DNA from 4 places in the Citrobacter tructae genome. Region 2 is predicted to be linked to each of the others. Evidence: predicted binding sites of a transcription regulator. Region 2 holds the regulator's gene; each other region holds the start of a gene.

Region 1 (3,606 bases), 1.4 Mb from region 2:
GACGCGTCATCACGACGTCAGCCAGCAGTCACTGTAAAAGTCATACCATAAAAAAACCCCGCTAGATTTTTTCTAGCGGGGGTTTTTATTTAACTCGCAGTGGCATTGCGATGGGTTAAAACTTATTTGTAGATGACTGCTGTCCCATGGAGGGTATTAGGACCAGTTACAGAGGTAATACGGAACGACTTCGCCCCCATTTCATCCGCTTTCTGGGCCAACTGTTCTTCCAGAGAACCTAAGTTAGTCCCCGCATTCGCAGAGATAATCCCCACCTTCTGTTGGCCCGCAGGCGTTGCCTGAACTTCTACAGCAGCAAAGCTGGCAAATGAAAGTGAACTCAGAACAGTAGCAAGCAGCAGCGTTTTTACGTTTTTCATAATAGTGACCTTGTGCAGATGAATGTGTGTCGAAAAGATTAACTTAACGATCGATAGGTAAATGATAGATGTGATCCAGGTCACACGTCAATATTTTTTTATAACGATCATTATATAAAATACAAAGGTCTTATTTTTCATATCAATAGCAATAAATTATTTTTATCGTGATTACACTGGAGAGTAAGGGAGAATATTTTTATAATGATTGTTCAATAAACCCAACCAGGTACGACGGCACCATGACAACTGAAACGACAGGTTGTGCAAAAAAAAGCCGTGGCCGACCAAAAGTGTTCGACAGGGAAGCCGCGCTTGATAAGGCCATGACACTCTTCTGGCAACACGGATATGAAGCGACATCGCTCGCCGATCTCGTGGAGGCGACCGGCGCTAAAGCGCCAACGCTGTATGCGGAATTCACCAATAAGGAAGGTTTATTTCGTGCCGTGCTGGATCGCTACATCAGCCGCTTCGCCGCAAAACACGAAGCCCAACTTTTTTGCGAAGAAAAAAGTCTCCTCTCCGCACTGGAAGACTATTTCACAGCAATCGCAACCTGCTTCACTAGCAAGGACACGCCAGCGGGATGTTTTATGATTAATACCTCCGCAACGCTTGCCGCCTCTTCTCGTGATATTGCGCACACGGTGAAATCCCGTCATGCCATGCAGGAACAAACGCTGACCCAGTTTCTTCGCCAACGCCAGGAACATGGTGAAATTCCAGCTCATTGCGATCCGCAGAAACTGGCCGAATTTCTGAGCTGTATTTTGCAAGGAATGTCGATCAGCGCCCGCGAAGGGGCTACGTTCGAGAAACTGATGCGGATAACCCGCACCACGCTGCGTCTGTGGCCTGAACTGCTCAAAGAGTAACGCGTTACCGTTACAACCTTTCATCACTTCTATTATCGGGAGTTTATCGCGCTCCCGATCCCCTCAGAATGCCCCTACATTCATCATTGTTTTCATGAGCTTAATGCTGCATTTTTGTAAAAACAATTGATAATCACAATCGTTATCAGCAATATTCGCGTTTGTTTTAACATCTGTTTCCCAATGTAACACTCGGTTTCTGCGCCGTAATAACAAAAACAGACCGACTCTTTTTAAAAGGAATGCGAATGAATAAGCGTCTTTGGGTGCTCAATCCCCTCTTATTGTCCTTAACCCTTCCGGCAATGGCGGCAGAGGAAGACGATCTTATCGTCAGTGCCAACCGCAGCCAGCGCACCGTGGCAGAAATGGCACAAACTACCTGGGTTATTGAAGGCACGGAGATTGAGCAGCAGGTTCAGGGCGGTAAAGAGTTTAAGGACGTACTGGCTCAGTTGATCCCCGGTATTGATGTCAGCAGCCAGGGACGCACCAACTATGGAATGAACATGCGCGGTCGCGCGATCGTTGTGCTGATCGACGGCGTGCGTCTCAACTCCTCGCGTACCGACAGCCGCCAGCTGGATTCCATTGACCCGTTTAATATTGCGCACATCGAGGTTATCTCAGGCGCAACCTCGCTGTATGGCGGCGGGAGTACCGGTGGGTTAATTAATATCGTCACCAAAAAAGGCCAACCTGAACGTGAAGTTGAACTTGAACTGGGCAGTAAAAGCGGGTTCAACAACAGCAACGATCATGATGAACGGGTTGCCGTAGCCGTCAGCGGAGGAACCGATCGCGCATCCGGGCGTATGTCTGTTGCTTATCAACGATTTGGGGGCTGGTACGATGGCAACAACGATGCCTTAATGCTGGATAACACTCAAACTGGCCTGCAGCACTCTGACCGTCTGGACGTCATGGGCACCGGGACGATTGAGCTTGATGACAACCGTCAACTGCAGCTGGTGACCCAGTACTATAAAAGTCAGGGCGATGAGGATTACGGATTAGATCTGGGCGAGAATATGTCGGCCGTTACGGGAACGGGTAAAGCGTATACCAGCAACGGTCTGAATTCAGATCGTATTCCCGGTACAGAACGTCATCTTATTAGCCTACAATATTCGGATGCGAATTTCTTCGGCCAGAATTTAGTCAGCCAGATATATTACCGTGATGAATCGCTGACCTTTTACCCCTTCCCTACTCTGAGCAAAGGCAAGGTCACCAGTTTTTCTGCATCACAGCAAGACACCGATCAGTTTGGTGCCAAAATTACCCTCAACAGTCAGTTGATGGATAACTGGGAGCTCACCTGGGGCATCGATGCCGATCACGAAACCTTCGATTCCAATCAGAAATTCTTTGATCTGGCCTATTCCCTGCCTTCTGGTGGCATGGATAACCGCACCGCTTACACCACCGGGCGCTACCCTGGATACAGCATCACCAACTTCGCACCTTTCTTGCAAAACAGTTATGACATCAATGACATCTTCACGCTTAGCGCCGGGATTCGCTATCAATGGACTGAAAATCGGGTTGATGACTTCGTCGGTTACGCACAGCAACAAGGGATTGCTAACGGACTGGCAAACTCCGCCGATGCGATCCCGGGCGGGAAAACCGATTACGATAACCTCCTGTTTAATGCCGGGATCCTCGCCCACCTGACCGACCGTCAGCAGACGTGGTTTAACTTTTCTCAGGGGGTGGAACTCCCCGATCCGGGCAAATACTACGGTAATGGCACTTATGCACTGGTCGGAGATCGTTACCAGCTCCAGCGCAGCGTTAACGTTGCAGATTCACGACTGGAAGGTATTAAAGTTAACTCCTTCGAACTGGGATGGCGCTATACCGGTGATAGCCTGCGCACACAACTGGCGGCCTATTACTCAACCTCAGATAAATCGATCGTCATTAACCGCAGCGATATGACCATTAACGTACAACCCGACGATCGCCGGATTTATGGTCTCGAAGGTGCGGTAGATTACTTCATCGCTGATACCGACTGGAGTGTGGGAAGCAACTTCAACATTATAAAATCAGAAGTGAAGCAAAACGGAAAATGGCAGAAATGGGATGTCACGCTGGCCTCACCGTCAAAAGCGACCGCCTGGGTTGGCTGGGCGCCTGAGCCCTGGTCGCTACGTGTGCAGAGTCAGCAAACCTTCGACCTGAGCGATGCCAGCGGCAACAAGCTGGACGGATACAACACCATGGACTTTATTGGCAGCTATCAACTTCCGCTGGGTAAACTGACCTTCAGCGTGGAAAACCTGCTGGATGAAGAGTACACCACGCTGTGGGGACAACGTGCACCACTGCTTTACAGC
Region 2 (3,606 bases):
ATGTCGGGTTTCGTTGTCGCTCCCCAGGTACACGCCGAAGGTTTTATTGATGATTCTACCTTAACTGGCGGCATCTATTACTGGCAGCGTGAGCGTGACCGTAAAGATGTTACCGATCATGATAAATACAAAACCAACCTTTCTCACTCCACCTGGAACGCTAACCTTGATTTCCAGTCCGGTTACGCGGCTGATATGTTTGGTATTGATATCGCAGCATTTACCGCTATTGAAATGAACGAAAGTAGCGAAAGTGGTCATCCAAACGAAATCGCATTCTCTTCAAAAAATAAAGGTTATGACGAAGATTACTCCGGCGATAAGAGCGGGATTAGCCTTTATAAAGCGGCAGCGAAATTTAAGTATGGCCCAACCTGGGCACGCGCCGGTTATATTCAACCCACCGGGCAGACTTTGCTGGCTCCGCACTGGAGCTTTATGCCGGGTACCTATCAGGGTGCTGAAGCCGGAGCCAATTTTGACTATGGTGACGCGGGCGCATTGAGCTTCTCCTACATGTGGGCCAACGAATATAAAGCACCGTGGCACACCGAAGTCGATAAATTTTATCAGGCCGATAAAAAAACCAAGGTGGATTACCTCCATTCGGTTGGCGCGAAATACGACTTTAAAAATAACCTGTTACTGGAAGCGGCATTTGGTCAGTCCGAAGGCTATGTCGATCAATATTTCGCGAAAGCCAGTTACAAATTTGATTTAGGCGGCAACCCGTTTACCACCAGCTATCAGTTCTACGGCGCACGTGACAAGGTTGATGACCGTACGGTTAACAACATTTATGACGGCACCGCCTGGCTGCAGGCGTTGACTTTTGGCTACAAAGTGGCGGAAGTGGTTGACCTGCGTTTGGAAGGAACCTGGGTTAAAGCGGACGGACAGCAGGGCTACTTCCTGCAGCGTATGACCCCAACTTATGCTTCTTCAAACGGTCGCCTGGACGTGTGGTGGGATAACCGTTCTGACTTCAACGCCAACGGTGAAAAAGCGGTCTTCTTTGGCGCAATGTATGACCTGAAGAACTGGAACCTGCCAGGTTGGGCTGTGGGTGCCTCCTATGTTTACGCCTGGGACGCTAAGCCATCGACCTGGCAGACTAACCCGGATGCGTACTACGACAAAAATCGTACCATCGAAGAGTCGTCTTACAGCCTGGATGCGGTCTACACCCTGCAGGATGGTCGTGCGAAAGGCACCATGTTTAAACTGCACTTCACCCAGTACGACAACCATTCAGACATTCCGAGCTGGAGCGGTGGTTACGGCAACATCTTCCAGGATGAGCGTGACGTGAAGTTTATCGTGATTGCACCATTCACCATCTTCTAATGCCAACAGCGGCGGGCTTGGTGTCTGCCGCAACGTTGAGGACCGTTCTATGAAAAAACTGATACTCATCGCCATTATGGCAACCGGGCTGGTGGCCTGTGCGCAATCGCCTGCACCAAAAGAAGACAGCCGTTTGAAAGAAGCCTACAGCGCCTGTATTAACACCGCCCAGGGATCGCCAGAGAAAATCGAGGCCTGCCAAAGCGTGTTAAACGTGCTGAAGAAAGAAAAACAGCATCAGCAGTTTGCCAATGAAGAAAGCGTACGGGTACTGGATTACCAGCAGTGTATCCAGGCGACGCGTACAGGCAACGATCAGGCCGTTTCGGCCGATTGCGACAAGGTCTGGCAGGAAATTCGCAGCAAGAATACGGCTCAGTAAAACGTCACCGTTGTTATCCTAAAAGGACTCGCTGATGCAGCGGGTCTTTTTTATGTGTATAAAAAAAGCCAACCGTAAGGTTGGCTTTTCAGAATGCATCACATTACTTGGCATCGTGTGCATGATCATCTTCGCGGCAATCGCCTTCAGCACAGTGGCCGTAAAGATAGAGGCTATGGTTGGTTAGACGAATACCATGTTTAGCCGCAATCTCACGCTGGCGCGCTTCGATGGAGTCATCACTGAATTCGACCACTTTGCCACAGTCGAGGCAGATCAGGTGATCGTGATGATGTTGCTGGGTCAGTTCGAAGACGGATTTACCCCCTTCGAAATTATGGCGGGTCACGATACCAGCATCGTCAAATTGGTTCAGCACACGATACACGGTCGCCAGACCAATCTCTTCACCCATATCGATCAGGCGTTTGTATAAGTCTTCCGCACTGACGTGATGGTTATCCGGTCCCTGAAGAACTTCCAGAATTTTTAAACGAGGAAGCGTTACTTTCAGGCCAGCCTTCTTTAATGCGGTATTGTTGTCAGTCATGCGGAATCTGTCCTGTAGCTAAACGGTTCACTTCATTAAAAGAAGTGACAGAAATTGCACTTGAGATAATGCGTATCATTATAGAACTGCCATGGCTAAATGAAAACAGCAAGTCTCTGGCAAATATTGTTAATCAAAACGTGGTATCGCCAACAATCACACTGTGCAATACCCGATTGGCATCCAGCCATTGTACAGGGTCAGGCGAAAAAGTTAAAAATTTGTAGCAATTATTTTGATTGGTTTTATCTATAGATGAGGCGCCGATGAAGATCAGCGCCTCATGAAATCAGGCGTTAATGATTTCGTCGAGATGCAGTTCGGATGAAATCTGCTTAACCCATTTTTCTACGCGTTCAGCGGTCAGCTCCGGCTGGCGATCTTCGTCGATAGCCAGGCCAACAAAGTGATCGTCGTCCGCCAGACCTTTGGACGCTTCAAAGTGATAACCTGCCGTTGGCCAGTGGCCGACGATAGTTGCACCACGTGGTTCGATGATGTCGCGAATTGTACCTAACGCATCACAGAAATATTCTGCGTAATCTTCCTGGTCGCCGCAGCCAAACAACGCAACCAGTTTGCCGTTAAAATCAATGTCTTCGAGAGTCGGGAAGAAGTCGTCCCAGTCACACTGCGCTTCACCGTAGTACCAGGTAGGGATGCCGAGCAGCAAAATGTCATACCCTTCCAGGTCTTCTTTGCTGCTTTTTGCAATGTCATGTACATCGGCAACGTCTTTACCAAGCTGTTTTTGAATCATTTTTGCGATGTTTTCGGTATTGCCGGTGTCGCTGCCGAAAAAGATGCCAGTGATTGCCATGAGTAAAATAACCTCTTGAAACTTATTGAAATGGTGGTGGCGCAATGCCCACGGATAAGGGCAATCATAGCAGAACAGTCAGGCATGCGGAAACAGCAAACACGCTGGACTGCACTCTGTGCTACACGATTTATGATTTAGAGCAGAAATTCAGACTATGCCTGACCATGCAATGCGGCGAGTTGGTTCATCAGCATCTCTTCGATGAGCTCGCTGCGACTCATGTTACGCGCGTCCGCCAGTTCATTCAGCGCGTCAACGGCGTCGGCGTTCAGTTTCAGTTCGACACGCTTAAGCCCACGAACTTTGTCGCGTTTAAGCTGATTACGTTTATTAATACGTAACTGTTCATCACGCGAAAGCGGATTGGTTTTGGGTCGTCCCGGGCGACGCTCCTGCGCGAACAGATCTAATGTCGTACGGTCCGTTTGTTCTTTGGCCATGATCTTGGTGACTTCGGGGAAACAATCAGCCAGGCGTCTGCCCGGATGGATAGCGCGCCATCAT
Region 3 (3,606 bases), 1.8 Mb from region 2:
ACGATACCCAGTACGTACAGCGAGAAGACCGCCAGTGCGCCGTTTTGACCAAAGAATGCCGCGGCAAACACGGCGAAAATCGCCAGACGTGCGCCACATGACATAAACGGCGCCATCATGATGGTCATCAGACGTTCACGCGGGGCGTCCAGCGTGCGTGCGCCCATTACCGATGGGACGTTACAGCCAAAGCCGACAATCAACGGCACAAACGATTTGCCCGGTAATCCCAGCGCCTGCATCAGACGGTCCATCACAAACGCGGCACGCGCCATATAGCCGGAGTCTTCGAGGAAGGAGAGGAAGAGATACATCATGCCGATTTGCGGCACCAGCGGCAGCACGGTGTTAATCCCGCCGCCAAGGCCTTGTGCCAGGAAGATAGTTAACCAGTCCGGGAAGTGCAGGGTGTAGCCAATCCACTGAATACCATGGATAAAGATCGCGACAGACCCAACGTCAAACAGCGGCTGCAGTGCGCCACCGATGTTAATGGCGAGCAGGAACATCAGGTACATCACGAACAGGAAAATCGGCAGGCCGAGGAAGCGATTAAGGACGACCTTATCGACTGCGGTGGTGAAGCGGCTTGGCTCCGCGGTCAGGGTGTTGCTGACGGTATCGCAGATAGCGGCAATACACTGATAGCGCGCATCGGCAATATGCAGCGCTGGATCGTCCATTGTCTCGCTCAGACGTGCAATGGCAGCATCGAGATTTTGCGCCGCATCACCTGAGTAGGCGCGGCTGTAGATATCGCCTTCCAGCATCTGCAGGCCGAGCCAGCGACGCTGTTTCAGCGGCATCTCTTTGGACATCGCGTCTGCCAGAGACTCGGCTTCACGCAGTAGCGGCTGGGCATAATGTACCAGCTCGACGGTGTCGTTTTCTTTGTAGCGATCGATTGCCAGCTTCAGCGCTTCAATACCGCGACCGCGGGTAGAGACCAGCGGAACCACTGGGCAGCCAAGACGGGCGGAAAGGGCGTCGATCTCAATACGGACTTGCTGCTTCTCAGCAATGTCCAGCATGTTCAGTGCGACGATGCAGGGGATGCCCAGCTCAAGCAGTTGCAGCGTCAGATAGAGGTTGCGCTCGAGGTTTGAGGCATCGACCACGTTGATCAGCAGGTCAGCGTCGCCGCTTAAGATATAGTGACAGGCAATTTGCTCATCGAGAGAGGTCTGCGATGAGATCGTCGTCAGGGAATAGGTGCCGGGTAAATCGACCAGTGTGACCTGATGGTCCGTGGTTGAGAAATGACCTTCTTTACGCTCGACGGTAACGCCAGCCCAGTTACCCACACGCTGACGCGCGCCGGTGAGTTGGTTGAATAAGGTTGTCTTGCCGGAATTAGGATTACCAATTAAACCAATGGTTAGTTTTTTCATTTTTATAGACTCACTGTATTAACAGGAAACCGCTTCCACTTCTAATAACGCCAGATCTTTTTTCCGCAGCACCAGGCTTACTCGGCGTGTTTCAATATGAATAGGATCGCCTAACGGGGCGACGCGAACCACATTGAACGATGAGCCTGGTAGCATGCCGAGCGATAAAAGCTTCTGACGGTACGCCGGGCTGATTTCACGAGAAAAACCGGTAATTTTCCACGCAGTGTCTGGAGTGAATTGCATAGGGACCTACTTATATCTCGCTAACTGGATGATTACCTCATGGGGCGACAGGGCGGCATGAGACCAGATGATTAGCCAACGTAAGGAAAGAGTAAATAACCAACAAATCAATGATAATGAGAATGGTTTCTATCTTCAATAGAATAAGTGTGACGGAATGTACAATTGGATAATAATTTGAGCCAATTTTGATATTCCTCAATATTTATTCTGGTTGGGAACGAAGGATTCGCGGAAGTAATTATTGGGGATCTTAATGTTTAATTAAGGTTTCATCTGTTAATGAAGTGATAAATATAAGGTGGCAGAGAGAAGATAATATATGAAATATGCCGGACAGGGAGTTTACACCACAATCCGGCACACGGTTTAAACTTAGCGTTTTTTACCCATTGCAGCTGCCAGCGCATCCATCATCGCGCTGTTACCGGCTGACTGCTGCGCTTCACGACCACGAGGTTTCGCAGCTTTCGGTGCCGGGCGGGTACCCTGCACACGCTCGTTACTGCCGCCGCCACGACGGGCATTGGTTTCACCCGGCTGTTCGTCTAGACGCATGGTCAGGGCGATACGCTTACGCGGCAGATCAACCTCCAGCACTTTTACCTTTACGATGTCGCCCGCTTTCACCACAGTGTGTGGATCTTCGACGAACTTGTTCGACAATGAAGAGATATGCACCAGACCGTCCTGATGAACGCCGATATCAACAAACGCGCCGAAATTGGTGACGTTGGTGACTGCGCCTTCCAGAATCATCCCCGGCAGCAGATCGTTCATGGTTTCTACGCCATCAGCAAACTGTGCCGTTTTAAATTCAGGACGCGGGTCGCGACCCGGTTTTTCCAGCTCTTTGATGATGTCGGTGACGGTCGGCACCCCGAAACGCTCGTCGGTAAAGTCAGAGGCTTTTAGATTGCGCAATTCGGAGCTGTTGCCCATCAGGTCGCGCAGCGACTGCTCGGTGGCGGCCAGAATACGTTCCACAATCGGATAGGCTTCAGGGTGAACCGTTGAGGCATCAAGCGGGTTATCGCCGTGGTTGATGCGCAGGAAGCCCGCGCACTGCTCAAAGGCTTTGGGCCCCAGACGACTGACTTTTAGCAACTGCTGACGGTTCTGGAACTGACCGTTCTCATCGCGCCAGGCGACAATGTTCTGTGCCATCATGCGGGTCAAACCGGCCACGCGAGTCAGCAGAGGAACGGAAGCGGTATTCAGATCAACGCCGACGGCGTTTACACAGTCTTCCACCACCGCATCCAGTTTACGGGCAAGCTGAGTCTGGCTAACGTCGTGCTGATACTGGCCGACACCGATCGATTTCGGGTCGATTTTTACCAGCTCGGCCAGTGGATCCTGCAGACGACGGGCGATAGATACCGCACCGCGCAGTGAAACGTCGAGATCCGGGAACTCCAGCGCCGCCAGCTCGGAAGCGGAGTACACCGACGCACCGGCTTCGCTGACGATCACTTTTTGTGCGGTGACGTTCGGGAACTGCTTCTGCACGTCGAGGAAGAAACGCTCGGTTTCACGCGATGCCGTACCGTTGCCAATCGCCACCAGCTCAACGTTGTATTTTTCGCACAGCGCGGCAACCGCAACGGCGGCTTTGGCGGCCTGGCCGGTGTGCGGATAAATGGTATCGGTAGCGACCAGCTTGCCGGTACCGTCAACCACCGCCACTTTTACACCGGTACGCAGACCCGGATCGAGACCCATAGTGGCACGCAGCCCGGCTGGGGCAGCCATCAGCAGGTCGTGCAGATTGCGGGCAAAGACGTTAATGGCCTCATCTTCCGCACGTTCGCGCACGGTGCCCATCAGTTCAGTTTCAAGGTGCATCAGTACCTTGATGCGCCATGTCCAGCTGACAACGCCTTTACGCCAGCTGTCTGCTGGCGCGTTGTTCAGATGCAGGCCCAGATGATCGCGGATTATCTGCTCGCCATGGCTCTCTTTTGGC
Region 4 (3,606 bases), 2.2 Mb from region 2:
TATCGGCACGGAAGAAGATAGTCGTGTCTTTCTTGCCTTCCGTCAGCGCGTTTAGCGCGTTAATCATGGTTTCATCGGTCACCTGCTCGTTGCCGATAAACATGGTGTTATCCGCTTTTACTGACAGGTAAACCGGTTTTTCAGGACGCGGTTGCGGCGTGCTGGTCGATGCGGGGAGATTCACCTTCACATCCACCGTTGCCAGCGGCGCGGCCACCATAAAGATGATCAACAAAACCAACATAACATCGATAAACGGCGTCACGTTGATGTCGTGCATTTCACCGTTATCGTCCAGATTTTCGTTAAAACTCATTGCCATGGAACATTACCCTACACGTAATTTCTGCGCAGCGCGTACCGGATGTGCCGCAGCGCTTGCGCTCAGATCCAGATCACGGCTTTGCAATAACAGTACCTGTGCGGCGACATCACCCAACATTGCTTTATAGCTGCCAATCTGACGGGCGAAGATGTTGTAGATTACAACAGCGGGAATGGCCGCAACCAGACCAATCGCGGTGGCTAACAGCGCTTCTGCAATCCCCGGCGCAACCACGGCCAGGTTAGTCGTTTGAGTTTGTGCAATACCGATGAAGCTATTCATGATGCCCCATACCGTACCGAACAGACCCACAAATGGAGAGATAGCCCCAATGGTTGCCAGGTATCCGTTACCACGGCCCATATGACGGCCTACAGCTGCGACACGACGTTCCAGGCGGAACCCGGTACGCTCTTTAATCCCTTCGTTGTCATCGCTGCCTTCTGACAGTTCCAGCTCGTTCTGCGCTTCGTTAATTAACAGTGCGCCCAGGCTTTTGGTATCGAATCCAGCGGCAATTTCACTGGCCTGATCTAAAGAGCGGGCTTCAGCCAGCTGTTGCTGTTCGCGCTTAAGGCGGCGCTTCTGCGTAAAGAACTCAAGGCTCTTACTAAAGAAGATAGCCCAGGTGACCACGGACGCCAAAATCAGCCCAATCATCACGCACTTAACCACGATATCGGCGTGCTGATACATACCCCAGACGGAAAGGTCCGTCTGCATCAAATTATTACCCACTCTGTATCTCCAGGACGCAAATCACAAAATCTGAGCGTAATGATATCAAAACGACGTCGAATTGATAGTCGTTCTCATTACTATTTACATAGTGCCGCACCTTTGGTTTCTTTTCCTTGCGCTTACGCAGTAAAAAAGTCAGCAGACACATTTTGGGACTATTTTCTACTTTATGACCCTTCAGCAGGATGCGTCCCCCTGGATTCATGCTAGTTTAGACATCTAGACGTATAAAAATAGGAAACCAACATGGCAGACAAGCATCTTGAGACCACACTCGTTCATGCAGGACGCAGTAAAAAGTACACGCTAGGTTCCGTCAACAGCGTGATCCAGCGCGCCTCTTCGCTGGTGTTTGACACCGTAGAGGCCAAAAAGCAGGCCGCGCACAATCGTGCTAACGGAGCGCTTTTCTACGGACGTCGCGGAACCCTGACGCATTTCTCCCTACAGGAAGCAATGTGCGAGCTAGAAGGCGGCGCGGGATGTGCCCTGTTTCCCTGCGGCGCAGCAGCCGTTGCCAACACGATTCTGGCTTTTGTTGAACAAGGCGACCACGTGCTGATGACCAACACGGCCTATGAACCCAGCCAGGATTTTTGCACCAAGATTCTCGGCAAGCTCGGCGTGAGTACCGGTTGGTTCGACCCGTTAGTGGGCGCCGATATTGTGAAGCACATTCAGCCCAACACCAAAGTGGTATTTCTGGAATCTCCCGGCTCCGTCACCATGGAAGTGCATGATGTTCCGGCGATTGTAGCCGCCGTCAGAAGCGTAGCGCCGGACGCTATCATCATGATCGATAACACCTGGGCTGCCGGGGTGCTGTTCAATGCGCTGGATTTTGGAATCGACATCTCAATTCAGGCCGGGACCAAATATCTGATTGGCCACTCCGACGCAATGGTCGGTACGGCAGTGTCGAATGCCCGCTGCTGGGATCAACTACGCGAAAACGCTTATTTAATGGGGCAAATGCTGGACGCAGATACTGCCTATATGACCAGCCGCGGTCTACGTACTCTGAGTGTTCGCCTGCGTCAACATCACGAAAGCAGCCTGAAAGTTGCAGAGTGGCTGGCCAGCCATCCGCAGGTCGCCCGCGTCAATCACCCTGCGCTTCCCGGCAGCAAAGGACACGAATTCTGGAAACGTGATTTTACCGGGAGCAGCGGCCTGTTCTCGTTTGTGTTGAATAAAAAGCTGAATAATGAAGAGCTGTCGGCGTATCTGGATCACTTCAATCTGTTCAGTATGGCCTACTCCTGGGGCGGCTTTGAATCACTGATTCTGGCCAATCAGCCCGAACACATTGCCGCAATCCGCCCTGAAGGCAAAGTGGACTTCAGCGGAACACTTATCCGTTTACACATCGGTTTAGAAAATGTTGACGATCTGATTGCGGATTTAGCCGCCGGATTCGCCCGAATCGAGTAACATTGCCGCAGTTGGACATATATGCAGACACTTCTGGTGGAAAAGTCTGCAATTGTTGCGTCCGGGATCAAGGCATCCCGGACAATTCAGGAGTACAATCCACGCATAAACGCTGTTCCACAGGAAAGTCCATGGTAGTCATTCAAGATATTATCTCCGCGCTCTGGCAACACGATTTTGCCGCGCTGGCAGATCCGCACGTTGTAAGCGTGGTGTACTTCGTGATGTTTGCCACACTGTTTTTAGAAAATGGCCTGCTGCCTGCTTCCTTTTTACCCGGAGACAGCCTGCTGTTACTGGCCGGGGCACTGATCGCGCAGGACGTGATGAGCTTTATCCCGACGATTGCTATTCTGACGGCAGCAGCCAGTCTCGGCTGTTGGCTGAGCTATATTCAGGGACGCTGGCTGGGCAACACGCGAACGGTAAAAGGATGGCTGGCGCAATTGCCTGAAAAATATCATCAGCGTGCCACCTGTATGTTTGACCAACACGGTCTGATGGCGTTGCTCGCTGGACGCTTCCTGGCATTTGTTCGCACCTTGCTGCCTACAATGGCGGGGATTTCAGGTCTGCCCAATCGCCGGTTCCAGTTCTTTAACTGGCTGAGCGGTCTGCTGTGGGTTACCGTCGTCACCAGCTTTGGCTATGCGCTCAGCATGATCCCGTTCGTTAAACGCCATGAAGATCAGGTGATGACCTTCCTGATGATCCTGCCACTCGCCCTGCTAACCGCAGGCCTGTTAGGCACGTTGTTCGTGGTGATTAAAAAAAAATGCTGTAGCGCCTGAGCAGTAACCGTAGGCCGGGTAAAACTACCCGGCATTTTCGCCTGATGGCGCTTCGCTAAGTATACCTGCTAAAAATTAGCTCCCCTGCATCGTGCGAATTCTTGCCGCATCTTCCCCTGGTGTCACACCGAAGTACCGCTTGAACTCCCGACTAAACTGCGAAGCGCTTTCATAGCCAACCCGCATTGCCGCCGCGCTGGCCTTCATGCCGTCGTGGATAATCATCATCCGCGCCTTATGCAGGCGGTAACTCTTCAGGTACTGTAGCGGCGAGGTGCTGGTCACCGATTTGAAATTATGATGAAACGCCGACAC

The links. The regulator Fur, encoded in region 2, represses iron uptake genes when iron is present. The targets are predictions, from matches to a motif close to ATAATAATGAGAACNACTATCAA.
Region 1: E4Z61_RS03185 (TonB-dependent siderophore receptor) is a predicted target of Fur. The motif match lies at 1,385-1,407, and genes of this name have one in related genera.
Region 3: feoA (ferrous iron transporter A) is a predicted target of Fur. The motif match lies at 1,748-1,770, and genes of this name have one in related genera.
Region 4: exbB (tol-pal system-associated acyl-CoA thioesterase) is a predicted target of Fur. The motif match lies at 1,125-1,147, and genes of this name have one in related genera.

What each region holds. Positions count from the first base shown of each region.
Region 1 covers NZ_CP038469.1:545,199-548,804, reverse strand. The annotation lists gene ldtC (L,D-transpeptidase LdtC) at 1-37, shown strand, start outside; gene bhsA (multiple stress resistance protein BhsA) at 123-380, opposite strand; gene comR (TetR family copper-responsive transcriptional repressor ComR) at 623-1,258, shown strand; gene E4Z61_RS03185 (TonB-dependent siderophore receptor) at 1,507-3,606, shown strand, end outside.
Region 2 covers NZ_CP038469.1:1,940,257-1,943,862, reverse strand. The annotation lists gene chiP (chitoporin ChiP) at 1-1,347, shown strand, start outside; gene E4Z61_RS10220 (ChiQ/YbfN family lipoprotein) at 1,397-1,729, shown strand; gene fur (ferric iron uptake transcriptional regulator) at 1,833-2,279, opposite strand; gene E4Z61_RS10210 (ryhB-regulated fur leader peptide) at 2,272-2,358, opposite strand; gene fldA (flavodoxin FldA) at 2,569-3,099, opposite strand; gene ybfE (LexA regulated protein) at 3,255-3,542, opposite strand.
Region 3 covers NZ_CP038469.1:3,754,373-3,757,978, forward strand. The annotation lists gene feoB (Fe(2+) transporter permease subunit FeoB) at 1-1,391, opposite strand, end outside; gene feoA (ferrous iron transporter A) at 1,410-1,637, opposite strand; gene E4Z61_RS18580 (Tex family protein) at 2,013-3,606, opposite strand, start outside.
Region 4 covers NZ_CP038469.1:4,160,725-4,164,330, reverse strand. The annotation lists gene exbD (TonB system transport protein ExbD) at 1-322, opposite strand, end outside; gene exbB (tol-pal system-associated acyl-CoA thioesterase) at 329-1,063, opposite strand; gene metC (cystathionine beta-lyase) at 1,313-2,500, shown strand; gene yghB (DedA family general envelope maintenance protein YghB) at 2,632-3,291, shown strand; gene E4Z61_RS20595 (AraC family transcriptional regulator) at 3,367-3,606, opposite strand, start outside.